Regions from separate parts of the Rossellomorea sp. LjRoot5 genome, predicted to be linked through region 1. Evidence: riboswitches for the same ligand, from Rfam matches in the RefSeq annotation. Region 1 holds a riboswitch; each other region holds the start of a gene.
The links. A riboswitch is a leader RNA that binds a small molecule or an ion and turns the genes downstream of it on or off. The one in region 1 is predicted to bind thiamine pyrophosphate.
Positions count from the first base shown of each region.

Region 2: linked by a shared signal. The riboswitch ahead of thiT (energy-coupled thiamine transporter ThiT) and the one ahead of tenA (thiaminase II) in region 1 are both predicted to bind thiamine pyrophosphate.
Region 3: linked by a shared signal. The riboswitch ahead of ACSQ2E_RS16155 (ABC transporter substrate-binding protein) and the one ahead of tenA (thiaminase II) in region 1 are both predicted to bind thiamine pyrophosphate.

Region 1 covers NZ_CAXUQN020000001.1:2,195,930-2,200,774, forward strand. Annotated here, with positions in the region: gene ACSQ2E_RS11300 (histidine kinase) at 6-1,142, shown strand; gene ACSQ2E_RS11305 (response regulator) at 1,139-1,738, shown strand; TPP riboswitch at 2,003-2,110, shown strand; gene tenA (thiaminase II) at 2,229-2,936, shown strand; gene ACSQ2E_RS11315 (ECF transporter S component) at 2,929-3,507, shown strand; gene ACSQ2E_RS11320 (ABC transporter ATP-binding protein) at 3,521-4,845, shown strand, end outside.
Region 2 covers NZ_CAXUQN020000001.1:4,074,783-4,079,627, reverse strand. Annotated here, with positions in the region: gene ACSQ2E_RS20835 (ZIP family metal transporter) at 123-938, shown strand; gene ACSQ2E_RS20830 (histidine phosphatase family protein) at 1,018-1,560, shown strand; gene ACSQ2E_RS20825 (thioredoxin family protein) at 1,565-1,930, shown strand; gene ACSQ2E_RS20820 (hypothetical protein) at 2,200-2,499, shown strand; TPP riboswitch at 2,569-2,667, shown strand; gene thiT (energy-coupled thiamine transporter ThiT) at 2,740-3,336, shown strand; gene ltrA (group II intron reverse transcriptase/maturase) at 4,007-4,845, shown strand, end outside.
Region 3 covers NZ_CAXUQN020000001.1:3,166,725-3,171,569, forward strand. Annotated here, with positions in the region: gene ACSQ2E_RS16140 (ABC transporter ATP-binding protein) at 14-751, opposite strand; gene ACSQ2E_RS16145 (ABC transporter permease) at 753-1,514, opposite strand; gene ACSQ2E_RS16150 (thiamine-binding protein) at 1,511-1,804, opposite strand; gene ACSQ2E_RS16155 (ABC transporter substrate-binding protein) at 1,817-2,803, opposite strand; TPP riboswitch at 2,971-3,080, opposite strand; gene ACSQ2E_RS16160 (phosphotransferase enzyme family protein) at 3,151-4,053, opposite strand; gene ACSQ2E_RS16165 (aldo/keto reductase) at 4,140-4,845, shown strand, end outside.

The sequences.
Region 1 (4,845 bases):
TGCAAATGCCGAAAAAATTCATCAACAACCAAAGAGGTTCAGGTATTTCTCCATACATATGGAGCATCATCAGCATCCTGCCATTTTACTTTATCTTTCAATCATCTTCTACGATCGAAATTGCGGTAGGGATTTTCCTGACCATTACATTTTTCATTTCTTTACGTTTTGCTTTCATCTCAAAGGATTGGCCGGTTTATTTATGGACATCGATATTGATTGCGATTTCCATCACCATGACCATCCAGTTTAATTTTATCTATTTCGCCTTTTACATCGCTTACTATAACGGGAATATAAAAAACCGGGTTGCGTTTCTGACCCTTTACATCATTCATCTTGTACTGACGACGGCATCGATCAATTATAACTTCGTGCTGCAGGATGAATTATTTCTATCCCAGTTTCCTTTCATTCTGATCATCTGGATCAGCGTCATCCTGCTTCCGTTCAATATTTATAATCGGAATAAACAGGTTCATTTGGAAGATCAGTTGGAAGATGCCAATAAGCGAATATCGGACCTCGTCAAACAGGAAGAACGTCAGAGGATTGCCAGGGATCTCCACGACACACTGGGTCAAAAGCTTTCATTGATCGGACTGAAAAGCGACCTTGCGAGAAAATTGATATACAAGGACCCGGAGCAGGCCCGAAGTGAATTACAGGATGTTCAACAAACGGCAAGAACCGCATTAAGTGAGGTCAGGACGATGGTCTCCCAGATGAGGGGAATTCGTTTGAAAGACGAAATCGTCAGGGTCAAACAACTCTTAAAAGCCGCAGAAATCGAATTCCGTATGACTGATGACACCGCTATCCCTCAAACTTCACTCTTTTTGGAAAACATCTTGAGCATGTGCTTGAAAGAGGCTGTGACCAATGTGGTGAAACATAGCAAGGCTTCTACCTGTGAACTGAGTATTGAAGAATCGGAAAAAGAAATGACCATTGTTGTGAAAGATAATGGTGTGGGAATCGGAAGTGATTACACACAATCCAAAGGCAGTGGCCTGATCGGGATGAGAGAGCGATTGGAATTTGTCAACGGAAGCCTTGATATTGTTTGGGTGGATGGCACCACCTTGATCATGCGGGTACCGAAAGTAATCAAGCAGACAGACAGGGAGGGAATGGAATGATTCGAATTGTGATTGCGGAAGATCAACGGATGTTGTTGGGCGCATTGGGATCCCTATTGAGCCTGGAAGATGATATGGAAGTGGTTGGAAAAGCAGGCAATGGAGAAGAAGCCATTTCCCTCGTTCATGAACTGAAGCCGGATATTTGTATCATGGATATAGAAATGCCAGAAAAGACCGGACTAGAAGCGGCAGAGGAATTAAAGGGGCAAGATTGTAAGATGATCATCCTTACAACCTTTGCCAGATCAGGCTATTTTCAGCGTGCATTAAAGGGTGGAGTGAAGGGATATTTGTTGAAGGACAGTCCCAGTGAAGAACTGGCGAACTCTATCCGGCTTGTGATGGATGGTAAGCGTATATACGCCCCTGAGCTGATGGATGACGTATACAGTGAAGAGAATCCCCTAACAGACCGGGAAAAAGAAGTGTTGGAGCTGGTTGCCGACGGGAAAAACACAAAAGAAATCGCCGATGAACTAAAGCTCAAAACGGGAACGGTCCGGAACTATATTTCCACGATCCTCGACAAGCTGGAAGTGAAAAACCGAATCGAAGCCATCACCCAATCGAAAGAAAAGGGATGGTTTAAATAAAACGAGGGACGGACCTTCTTGCAGCTCCGTCCTTTTTATAGTTTTTCATTAAGTTGAATATTTATTCGTCTCTAATAACAAGGAGAAAATAGATTGAAGATCTTTTTTCGAAAAATTTTTTTGTGAGATTTATAATGCTGCACCTTTTGCTGTCATTGAATCCGACAGCAAATCTGAAACCGTTAAAGAATCGTTATTTGTTTAAATTGTGTTGACAACTCATTGAATCATGATACGATAACATCGAAAACAAAATTTCATAAGACGATCCACTAGGGGTGCCTTCTAAAAGGCTGAGATTAAAGTGTGACTTTAAGACCCTTTGAACCTGATCTGGTTGAGACCAGCGTAGGGAAGTGGTGTTTGACGGTCGCAAAGAATACAATTCTATTATTCTGATCTCAAGCCACTTTCTGTATGCTGTATGCATCACGGGAAGTGGCTTTTTTTGTTGCCCATTTCGGGTCGTCTGGAAAAGGAGTAGGAAATCATGTCATTTTCAACCGTTTTACGAAACGAAGTCAAGGACATTTGGGATGCAAGCTTTCATCACCCTTTCGTTAAAGGAATCGGGGATGGAACACTCCCCATCGAGAAGTTCAAGTATTATCTTTTGCAAGATGCCTATTACCTTTCACATTTCTCGAAGGTGCAGGCGCTTGGTGCATCAAAGGCAATGGACATACATACGACATCACGAATGGCAGCGCACGCTGTAGGAACCAATGAAGCAGAGCTTTCACTCCATGAAAATTTCTCCAAACGATTAGGCATCACAGAAGAGGAAAGAAAGAATTTCAAACCAGCCCCTACAGCGTACGCTTATACGTCACATATGTATCGTTCCGCGCGATATGGAGGTTTAGCTGATATCCTGGCAGCGATTCTCCCCTGCTACTGGCTCTATTACGAGATAGGGGAACGCTTGAAATCATGCAAGCCGGGAGAGCCCGTTTACCAGGAATGGATTAAGGCATACGGAGGAGACTGGTTCAAAGAGTTAGTGGAAGAACAAATAAATCGGCTTGATGTATTGGCAGCAACCATGACTGAATGTGATAGAGAAAGAATGAAAGAAAATTTCATATTGAGCAGCATTTACGAATTGCAGTTTTGGGAGATGGCTTACACCCTTGAAAAATGGCCGTTTCAGCATGCACTCGGTGCCGGTAAAGAAATGAGTGAACAAAATGTCTAAATTAAAACTGACAGACATTTTAGTGACGGTGGTCATTTCCATCATGTTTGGTGTCATTTATAAGCTTTGGGGGCCATTTTATAACTTGTTAAAACCAATCGGATTGCATGCGGATCAATTTATCTATGGAATGTGGTTTATGGCGGCTACCGTTGCTTTTTTGGTCATCCGTAAACCTGGCGTCGCTCTTTTAGCCGAAATCGCCGCTTCTTCGGGAGAGTTTCTTATGGGTTCTGAGTGGGGACTCGAGGTCCTTTTATTCGGAGTCATTCAAGGATTGATGGCAGAATTGGTTTTCTTAGTAGCGAAATATAAACGCTATGATCTTTCAATTATATGTTTTGCAGCGGTCGGGTCATCATGTGGCTCCATCTTCATGGATTACATGAAAGGGTATATGGGGGATTTGGTTTTCTGGAATCTGTCATTATTTGTCGTTGCGAGATTACTGGGGTCCATTGTCATCGCAGGTGCAGGTTCATTTTATTTGGTCAGGGCCCTCGAGAAAACCGGAGTCACAAGTCTAGTCAGACGTGCAAGTCAGGATGATTACGATGTATTGAACCATTAAAGGGGTGATGCTTATGCATGTCGAAAACCTTCGCCTTACTTTTCCCGGATCGGAAAAACGGATGTTTAATGATGTCAGTCTGTCTATCAATGAAGGGGAGAAAGTATTGCTATTGGGACCATCAGGATGTGGTAAAACAACACTTCTCCATGTTTTATCAGGGGTGATCCCCCGATCTGTGGATGTTCCCATGAGAGCTGCTAAATTGGAGGTGTCTGATTCTTATGGCTATGTATTTCAGGATCCGGACTCGCAATTTTGTATGCCCTTCGTGGATGAAGAATTGGCCTTTGTGCTGGAGAATTTACGGACTCCCCGTGAAGAAATGAAAGGAGAAATACGACAGCTGCTATCGGAGGTGGGACTGGAACTTGATGATCCCCACACGAAAATCTCAACATTATCAGGAGGCATGAAGCAGAAATTGGCCATTGCTTCGGCACTTGCCTTGACACCCGATACTTTGTTCCTGGACGAACCGACTTCATTGTTGGATGAGCAAAGTACAAAGTCTGTCTGGAAAACAATCAAAGAGGTCTTTTTAAATAAAACCTTGGTGATCGTAGAGCATAAACTTGATCATGTTCTTGACATGATCGATCGAATCATTCTTTTCGATTCAAATGGAACCATTATGGCGGATGGAGCGAAAGAGTGGATATTGAACCATTACAAAGGTACGTTGAAGAACTTGGGTGCCTGGTACCCGGGCGCGTGGGAGGAATATCTGTCATCCCGTCAAATGAGGGAGATTCCCCCGTTCGGACCTGTGATTGCAAGAATGGAGGACTTCAAAGGCTATATTCAAAAAGAAGAGAAGATTCTTCTTCCACTTGCTTCGATTCGTAAAGGGGAATGGATTGCCATTACAGGAAGGAATGGTGCAGGGAAATCAACGTTACTGCACAGTCTAATGAAATTCATTTATACAAGCGGGACGTACGAATTAAACGGAATACAGATGAAAGGGAAAAAGATCCCCCAAGATTGTGCGTTTGTTTTTCAAAATCCAGAATTACAGTTTGTCACTCATAGCGTTTATGACGAATTGGCCTATAGTTACCGGCTAAAGAACTTGAATGAAGAGAGTGTGGAGAGAAAGGTTTATGAGCTACTCCAGCGATTCAACCTTCGTTCATTTAAGGAACATCATCCTTATTCTTTATCTGTGGGTCAAAAACGCAGGTTAAGTGTTGCAGCATCCATCGTTCCGAATAAGAAGATTCTGTTATTGGATGAACCGACTTTCGGACAGGACGCTCATAATACGTTTGAACTGATCGAATTGCTTCTGGAGTTACAGCGTGAAGGCGTAACCATATTGATGGTGACTCATGA
Region 2 (4,845 bases), 1.9 Mb from region 1:
CATATATATAGAAAAATAATGGGCACTGGTAAATAGGTAGTATGCCGTTTCCTTTGACAAAGAAAGTTTCCTTGATGCAAGATGGTAGTATTCAAAATGTTGATCGGAGGAGAGTGGTTCGTATGTTCATAGACTGGTTAAGTGGATTTAATCCTACGATGCAGGCGCTGTTCGGCGGTCTGGTGACATGGGGGCTGACGGCCCTTGGAGCAGCCACGGTGTTTTTCTTTACGAAAATAGAAAAGCATACGTTGAACATGATGCTCGGGTTTGCCGCTGGAGTCATGATAGCAGCATCGTTTTGGTCACTGCTTGCGCCTTCAATAGAGTTCAGTGAGCAAAACGGTCAGATACCATGGCTTGCCCCTGCCATCGGCTTTTTACTTGGCGGCATATTTATTAGACTTTTAGACTTTGTCGTACCGCATTTACACTTGGGGAACGAATCGGAAAAAGCCGAAGGACCTCCAACCAAATTCAAAAAATCGACCTTATTATTCCTGGCGATCACCCTCCATAATATTCCGGAAGGTCTTGCCATCGGTGTTGCCTTCGGTGCTGCGTCACTTGGCCTCGGAGACGCAACCTTAGTGGGAGCCATCGGCCTTGCCATCGGAATCGGTATTCAGAATATGCCTGAAGGGGCAGCTCTTTCCATTCCGCTGAGGGGAGATGGGATGTCCCGTTTGAAATCCTTCCATTACGGTCAGCTATCAGCCATCGTAGAGCCGATTGCAGCCGTGATCGGAGCCGCTGCCGTCCTGATGGTGCAGCCGCTGCTGCCTTATGCCCTTGCTTTCGCGGCGGGAGCGATGATATTCGTCGTCGTCGAAGAACTGATTCCTGAGTCGCAATCCTCAGGAAGTACGGACTTGGCCACAATGGGATTAATGCTCGGTTTTGTTGTGATGATGATTCTGGACGTTTCTTTAGGATGATTAATCAGAAGGCATGCGCCCAAAGCGCATGCCTTTTCCCTTCCATAAACTAGTATAATGGAAGGGGGAGGGGATCTGTATGAAGATTGGTCTTATAAGGCATTTTAAAGTAACCAGGGGTTATCCTGCTTCGTATGTAACGAGTGATGAGCTGATGAAGTGGGTGGAAGAATATGATATCTCAGGCGTAGAAAGCAATACAGTTGATCTAAAAGATATTGAATGGAAAAGCTGCTATTCCAGTGACTTATCAAGGGCTCAAATAACGGCTGAAACGGTTTATGAAGGAGAAATTACCTTTCTAAAGGAACTGAGGGAAATCAAATTATCTCCCATATTCCGGTCTGACAGGAAGCTGCCACTGTTCCTTCATTTAGCATTCATAAGGCTCGCCTGGTGGTTCAATCATCGGTCCCAGCCTGAAAGCAAGCGGGAAATCGAAGAGAGGATCCGTGCTGTGGTCGATAGGGTCGTCCAGGAAGGGAAAGATGTGCTCATCGTAGGTCATGGGGGAATCATGATATTTATGAAAAAAGAATTACGAAAGCGGGGATTTACTGGACCGTCGTTCAGGAGACCCTCCAACGGGAAGTTGTATGTATATCAAGACCGGACAGGGTGATCACTTGCCCAATCGGTACAATAATTCAGAAGGGAAACCGAAAATGGAAGAAGTTCATTCACTGAAAGCCATCCATGAAAAGCTGGAAGCTGAGAAACTGCTACTGCTATACATATCAAGGCCCGATTGTTCTGTTTGTCACGCACTCCTGCCACAGGTGGAAGAGATGTTGAAGGATTTCAAATCTGTGAGATCCATCCATGCCGATGCAGAAGAAATCCCGGAAATAGCAGGAGAGTTTTCCATCTTCACCGTGCCCGTCATCATCGTATTTGTAGACGGCAAAGAAATGGTCAGAAAAGCACGCTTCGTTCCAATCGACGAACTTCACAGCCAGATTTCACGCCTGACAGAGATGTTAGACGACTAAACAAACGTTTGATTAGTAAGTGAAAACGTTGATTGGTCTGGCTTGGATAGGTTAAACAGTTGTTTAGGATGTAAAATATGAGAGCTCAAACATAAATGATAGGTTGGATTATAATTTCATATTTAATCTTAAAACTTAAAAGAGCTGCTAAAAATGGGTATTTTGACATACCTCATTAGAGTAGCTCTTTTGTCATGGTTCAGTGAATAGGTATATAATAGAGAGTATAAGAGTATAGTAGTTATGAGAAATAAAAGGGGGCTTGATGAATGATCAGATTGTCCAGGACAAAGAAAGTCATGTTACTCTGTTTCGCAATCATCCTCATAATAGTAGCCAACCGGATTTCCACTGTACAACATCTGACGGCAAGAATCGCCACCAACCTGTATGTGAGCCTGAAATATCAGGAACTTGACCTTGAATACCAAAACGTCGAATTCTCACCCCAGTTCGGAGATTATTCTGTAGCGTATAAGGACAAAGATGGTAAGGTATATGGATTTATGGTCACCCCTAAGTCAATGCCCGTCATCATCCTTCATGATCCTCTTAGTGAGACACCTTAAGAAAAAGTTCCTTATCATGCTTTTCAAATATCATTCTTCATGTATAATAAACCATAACAACTTTATAAACGGTACCACAAGGGGAGCGAAAGCTGAGAGTGAACAATCTGTTCTGACCCTCTGAACCTGTTAGTTAGGACTAGCGTAGGGATGTGGAAGATATGCATCATAGTGCTTATTTCGATTATTTCATTCTCCCTCCTTATGGTTTCGTTTTATTACATAAGGAGGATTTTTGTTATGAAAAACACTCGACTTGTCGTATTGCTTGAAGCTTCGTTGATGGCGGCTTTTGCAGTCATTCTCGATATGCTGCCTTCTATTAAGCTATCACCGAGTATCTCGATTTCAATTGCTATGGTTCCAATCTTTCTATTATCCTATCGAAGAGGATGGAGAGCAGGATTGATAGGAGGCTTTTTATGGGGGATCCTTCAGATTGCCCTCGGGGATGCGTGGATTGCGACCCCGGTTCAAATGGTGATTGAGTACTTCATCGCCTTTGCTTTTATCGGCTTTGCCGGGCTTTTTGCGGGGAGGATACAGGACGCACTGGGAAGCAGCCGACGATCCAAAGCGATCTTATGGGTAGTGATCGCAACATTTGCAGGAAGCCTTGCCCGTTATTTCTGGCATTTTATCGCCGGGTTCGTGTTCTTTGCCGAGTATGCACCGGACGATATGTCCCCGTTGCTATTCTCTTTCGTCATGAACGGAATCACCATGTTGGGTTCGGCATTTTTATGCTCCATAGTGTTGGTGTTCATAGCAAATATGGCACCAAGATTGATCAAAGTGCAGTCGCATCAACAGGAAATCAGCCGAAAGGCATCGTAAAATCTTATCGACCGATCCTTTAATAGGGTCGGTTTTTTCGTGCGACGGGCAGTCGCACCTTGAGTGTTCCACACTCAAGATGAATTGTTAAGGGTTGGAGTACGATACGTAGTATAAACGGCTCCCGAATCCCGGAAGATTCATCGTCTCGAAGGTGAAAGTCCTTCCGTTAGAGTGCTGATACAACTAACGAAGACTAATCTAGGGCATAATTGTGAGATTGTGTTCGGAGGAGATGCGGATAATCGAGAGACCCGTAGTCGGATGTGCAGACCCAAATGCAAAAAGTGTGAAGCACGGCGGCTGGGTAAGTTGGCGACCATGCGAAAATAATGGGAAGTCTTAAAGGTGTTCATTCAAAGAATCAGCCGAATGAGCTCAACTTATCAAGTGATGGTGCTGGGTATGTACAGAAGGAAAGTGCGATGACCCCGTGAGATCTCTATCTTACCGTCAGGGCATTGTCCTATAAGGAATTCCGAAATGGATAATGTGGATAGAGAAGTCAGACGTTCTCATAGTACGGAAGTAGCCAGATGACAAAACATCTGGTGAACGGAAGGGGAACGACCTTGTGACTCTACACAAGTAAAGGTGTGTAATGACAACAGACCACGATACTTCGGTATAAACGAACTGAATGTACACAATGAAAGGTGTGGAATACGTAGTGAATCAAGAATTAAAGCTTAAATGGCATAGTGTATACGGACAACTACTGTTTGACCGTAAATTGAAAAGTGCGTGGGAGAAAGTAAAAGCCAACAAAGGTTCAGGTGGAATCGACGAAGTAACTCTTGAAAAGTATGAGGAGAACCTGGATGAAAATCTAGATAATCTACTCGGCAAACTGAGAGCGAAAGAATATGAGCCTACTCCTGTCAGACGCTCCTATATACGCAAGAAGAATGGAAAACAGAGACCTCTCGGTATTCCTACGGTCGAAGATCGGATTGTTCAACAATCTCTGCGAAACGTATTAGAACCAAAATTCGATGACCATATCTTTCATAATTGGTCATGTGGGTATCGTCAAAATCGCGGAGCCAAACGAGTTGTACAAATTATAATGTGGAATATTGAACAAGGATACAATCACATTTATGATTGCGATATCAAAGGCTTCTTTGACAATATCCCGCACAAGAAACTGATGAAGGTCCTAAACAAATATGTAGCGGACGGTACAGTCCTAGACATGATTTGGAAATGGCTAAAAGCTGGATACATGGAAGAAGGGACCTACCATCGCTCAGATTCAGGTACTCCTCAAGGTGGAGTGATTTCTCCACTTTTAGCGAATATCTATCTGAACGAACTGGATTGGACACTTGATTTACACGGCATTCGATTTGTACGGTATGCCGATGACTTCCTCCTTTTCGCCAAATCCAAAGAGGACATTAAGAAAGCCGAACAAATCACAAAAGAGAAACTCGATGAACTAGGTCTGGAAATTTCTATCGAGAAGACTAAAATTGTCGATTTCAATCATGATGATTTCGACTT
Region 3 (4,845 bases), 970 kb from region 1:
AATAAGCAATGATTTACACATATTGAGACAATTCCTCAAAAATATCCGTTTTCCATTTCAGGAACTCCTCGGTCAGAAGGATTTCTTTTTCACGCGGTCGCGGAAATGGCACATTGAACTCCTTTTGCACACGGGCCGGTCTGGTTGATAACACAATAATACGGTCCGACAAGAAGAGTGCTTCGTCGATATTATGAGTGACAAACAGTACCGAACTTAAGTCTTCCTCCCATATGGAAAGGAGCCACCTCTGCATGTCCAGTCGGGTAAATTCGTCGAGGGCAGAAAATGGTTCATCCAGGCATAAAAAGGATTGAGGACTGACCAGTGCACGAATAAAAGCGACACGTTGTTTCATCCCTCCTGAGAGATCCTCAGGATATGCGTCCTCATAGCCCTTTAAGCCGGCACGTTCAATCATCCCCATCGCCATTTCCTTATCCCTCTTTCCGTGTAATTCCTGACCAAGCATCACATTCTCGATCACCGTTCTCCACGGTAAGAGGGACGGACTTTGTGGCATATAGCTGATGGATCCTCTACGGCCATTTATCGACTGTCCATCGAGCTTTATATCTCCTGAATCTGGTGCGAACAATCCACCGATCACGTGAAATAACGTACTTTTACCACTTCCGGAAGGGCCAAGAATAGAAACGAACTCACCTTCCCCCACTTGAATGGAAAGATCATCGAGAATCAATTCACCATCAAAGGATTTGGACATATTTTGTATTGATAGCATCGTCATATTATTTGTCCTCCTTTCGATTCCACTTCACCATGATTTTTTCTAATAGTACGATGATTCCAAAGAACAGCAGGCTGAGGAGCATGATCATGAAAATGGCGACAAACACCCTGTCGGTCCTGAAGGAAGAGGATGCAAGTGTCATATAGACGCCAATTCCTTTTTGAGCACCAAGCCACTCCGAAATGACCGCACCCATGACACTATAGGTAGCTGAGATTTTCAAACCGGAGAAGATGGAAGGCAGTGCATGTGGCCACTCCACTTTCCGGAAAATCTGCCCTTTTGTTGCACCTGACATTTTCATATAAAGGATGTACTCCCCATTCGTCTGTCTGAACCCATCCATCGCCGAAACGGCAACAGGAAAGAAACAGATCAAGGTAATGACGATGATTTTGGGCAGGAGTCCAAATCCGAACCAAATGACAAGGAGAGGAGCCAAGACAATGATGGGTATATTCTGGGACAAGATCATGAGTGGATAGACCGCTTCCCTTACCTTTGGCAGGAGATGCAGTATGACCGCTGTCACGAGTCCAATTGAACAGCCAATCGCAAACCCTGTGATTGTCAGCAATGCCGTTGATGAGAAATGTCCCTTGAACTCAGACCACGAAGCCATTCCTTCTTCCCATATCTCTGAAGGCGACGGCATCAGCCAGGCTGGCACCTCAAATACGTTAATAACAACTTCCCAGATAATGAATAAAAGGATGAGGACCAAGAAGGGTCTCCATCCTTTTGAAATCCAAGTTCTCATCCTTTATATTTCTCCGTTAAGTCGTTCATTTCGATCCCATCCGGCTGGTACAATACTTTGATTTGGGAAATGACGTTTTTGCTTCCCATTTCAATCATTCGTTCATTCATTTGTTCAATCACCTTGAATAATTGTGACAGATTCCCCTCCATCGTCGTTTCCAAAGGATGGACTTCATATCGTATTCCCGATTTTTCGATGATTGCGATCGCTTCATCCACATATGGAATCACATCTTCACCGTTCTTTGTCTTCGGAATGATTTGTATACTTACAAGTGCGTTCCCCATTTTGTTCACCCCTTATTTTGGTAAGAATTCATTCGTGAATGCTTTCTTGCTTTCGAGTTTCTTATCTAATAAATCATTTTTATACATCCATGACGCATAGTTCTCCCAGACTTCCAGTTTCTGCTCTCCCCATCGATCAGCATCATCTTTATATCTGGGTGCGAGCCACTCCTGACTCTTCATGACTAATTCTTTATCAAGGTCTGGAGCTGCATCCAACAGAATCTCCCCCGCCTCTTTCGGGTTGTCAATCGTATATTGATACCCTTTGGAAGCAGCTGCCATGAATGCCTTGACCGTTTCAGGGTCTGAATCGATCATTTTTTCATTTGTTGTGAGGACTGGAGTGTAGTAATCCAGTTTATCGGAATAATCCTTCACATACATCATGTTCAACTCTTCTCCGCGAAGTTCTGCTTCGATTCCTGTCCACCCATAATAAATCCAGGCGAAATCCACGTCGCGTTTAACGGCAGTAAAGAAATCGGTGTCTCCCATATTTATGAATTTCACTTTTTCCACATCCGCGTTTTCTTGCTTCATGATTGAATCCATAACGGCTTTTTCCACGGGTGACCCCCAGCCGCCATAGCTTTTCCCTTCAAAATCCTTTGGTTTTGTAATACCCTTACTCTTCGGGGAAGCAAACCCTGACGTATTATGCTGAATAATGGCAGCGATGGATACGATCGGTACATCCTGAACCCTCGCTTGAGTGACACCCTCCTGATATCCAACACCGAATTCGGCTTTCCCCGATGCAACGAGCTGATCGGCACCTGCTTCTCCGGGCAGGATGATGTCTACGTCCAATCCCTGATCCTTGAAGTAGCCTTTTTCTTTCGCTACATATAATCCGGTGTGGTTGGTATTCGGTGTCCAGTCGAGGACGACACTTACTTTTTTAAGATTGTCCTTCTTCTCATCGGCTGTATCTTTTCCCCCATTACAGGCGGATAAAAGAAGTACAGAGCAGATGAGGAACATCCATTTTTTCATGGTGATTCCTCCTTCGATCTTTTGCGGTGTAACGTTTCATTCCATTATTCTTCGCTTATTATTGAGAATGAATGTAAACCAATGGCAGTTTGAGACGTAAAGTCCGGGATACAACAAAAAAACGCCCCAAGATTCAGCCGCGGGACGCATCGTTAAACAGGTTATGTATCGTTTAAGAGAATGTTTCCTACGCTGGTATCAGCCAGTTCAGGTTCAAAGGGTCAGTATCTACACGATACAATCTCAACCGGCCACTCCGGTCCCCCTACACGTGGAATATGAAATTAAACGTTATCTTCCTCCCTACTTTGCCATAGAACGAAAGGTTATTCAAGCTTTTCCTTCTCTTATTGAAATACTCCATGGAAATGAACGGATCCAATCAGTTTCTCGATGAAATCCATGCAGGAAGAACCAGCTTCTGGATGTCCTTGTTGAAAGTAAAAAAAGGCATATTGCAGTAGAAAGAGAATGACTAGTGAAGGCACGATCCTTTTCTCTCCTGCAGTCAAAGGATCCTGGCTTTCATATCCTTTCATAAAAGCCAAGATCCAATTAATAGAATGATCTTTTTTCTCCTCTGGGACCATTTTAAGCATCCCTGCGAGGAAGTAGCCGATGTCAGTGATCCTGGGTGCCGTCCGGATCCGTTCAAAATCAATGATCCCGCTCACTTCTCCTCCCTGCATCAAAATATTCCCGGGATTGTAGTCGCTGTGAACGAATTGCTGGGGCAAACACTCATAGGGTTTCCAACACCCCTTCATCCTCGATAGGATCCCTTGCCCCCTTCTCCCGATCGATTCAGAACCAAGCTCCTTCACCCACTCTCTTACATGCCGTTCAATCTCCCAGCCCTTCACTTCATTATGACACCGGTATTCTTTAAGGATAAGATGCAGGGATGCAAGGTATGTTCCTGCATTTGTGAGAGAGGCGATGGAAAATTTCTTCAATGGCGTTCCTTCGAGTGCTTCATATAAAGAATAGATTCGTTCTCCTTCTTTTACATACGGAATTTGTGAGGAAGTTAAAATAGGAGATTCAACGTTCTGGTGATGATTCAATAAATATGAGGTTAGATAGAACTCCTCCATTCGATTTTCAATGGAAAAATACTCTCTTCTTTTCAAATAGAAGGTCTTTCCTTCTGCCTTTACTTTCGTAACATTCGGATGAAGAAGTAGCGGTTTCATGGAAGTAGGATCCATTCCCCAATGACTAAAGATATCCTGAAGAGGTTCAATCATTTCTATTTCCTTTCAATACATAGTAATATACATGTAGTATGACTATGAAAGTATAACTACATACCATATGAAGAGAGGTTTCACCTATGCAAAGAATACAAATGACAGAAGACTTATCATTCTCTAGGATCATTCATGGATTATGGAGACTTTCAGACTGGAAGCAGTCCAAGGAAGATACGTTATCATTGATTCAACACAATATTGAAAACGGAATCACAACGTTTGACCATGCCGATATTTATGGTTCTTATACGTGCGAAACCTTATTCGGTGAGGCGCTTGCCCTTAAACCTTCATTGCGGGAGAAGATGGAGATCGTGACAAAATGCGGCATTGTCCTGCCTTCTGACAATCGCCCGGAGCATAAGACGCATCACTACAACACCAGTAAAAAACATATTCTCACTTCGGTTGAACATTCTCTCCAACAATTAAAGACGGATTACATTGATCTATTGTTGATTCACAGACCGGATCCTTTCATGAATGGCCACGAGGTATCCGAAGCCTTCACTCAATTAAAGGAAGAAGGGAAAGTCCGTCATTTTGGAGTCTCCAACTTTAAAGATCATCAGTGGAATCTGCTTCAATCTTATTTACCATTTCCATTGATTACAAACCAAATTGAATTATCCGCCTACCACCTGGAAAACTTTGAAGACGGCACGTTAAACCTCTGTCAGGAAAAGCGTGTGGCACCCATGGCCTGGTCACCACTGGCAGGCGGGGCGGTCTTCAAAGGGGAAGATAGGAAAGCTGTCCGTCTTCAACATACCTTAAAGAAAGTGC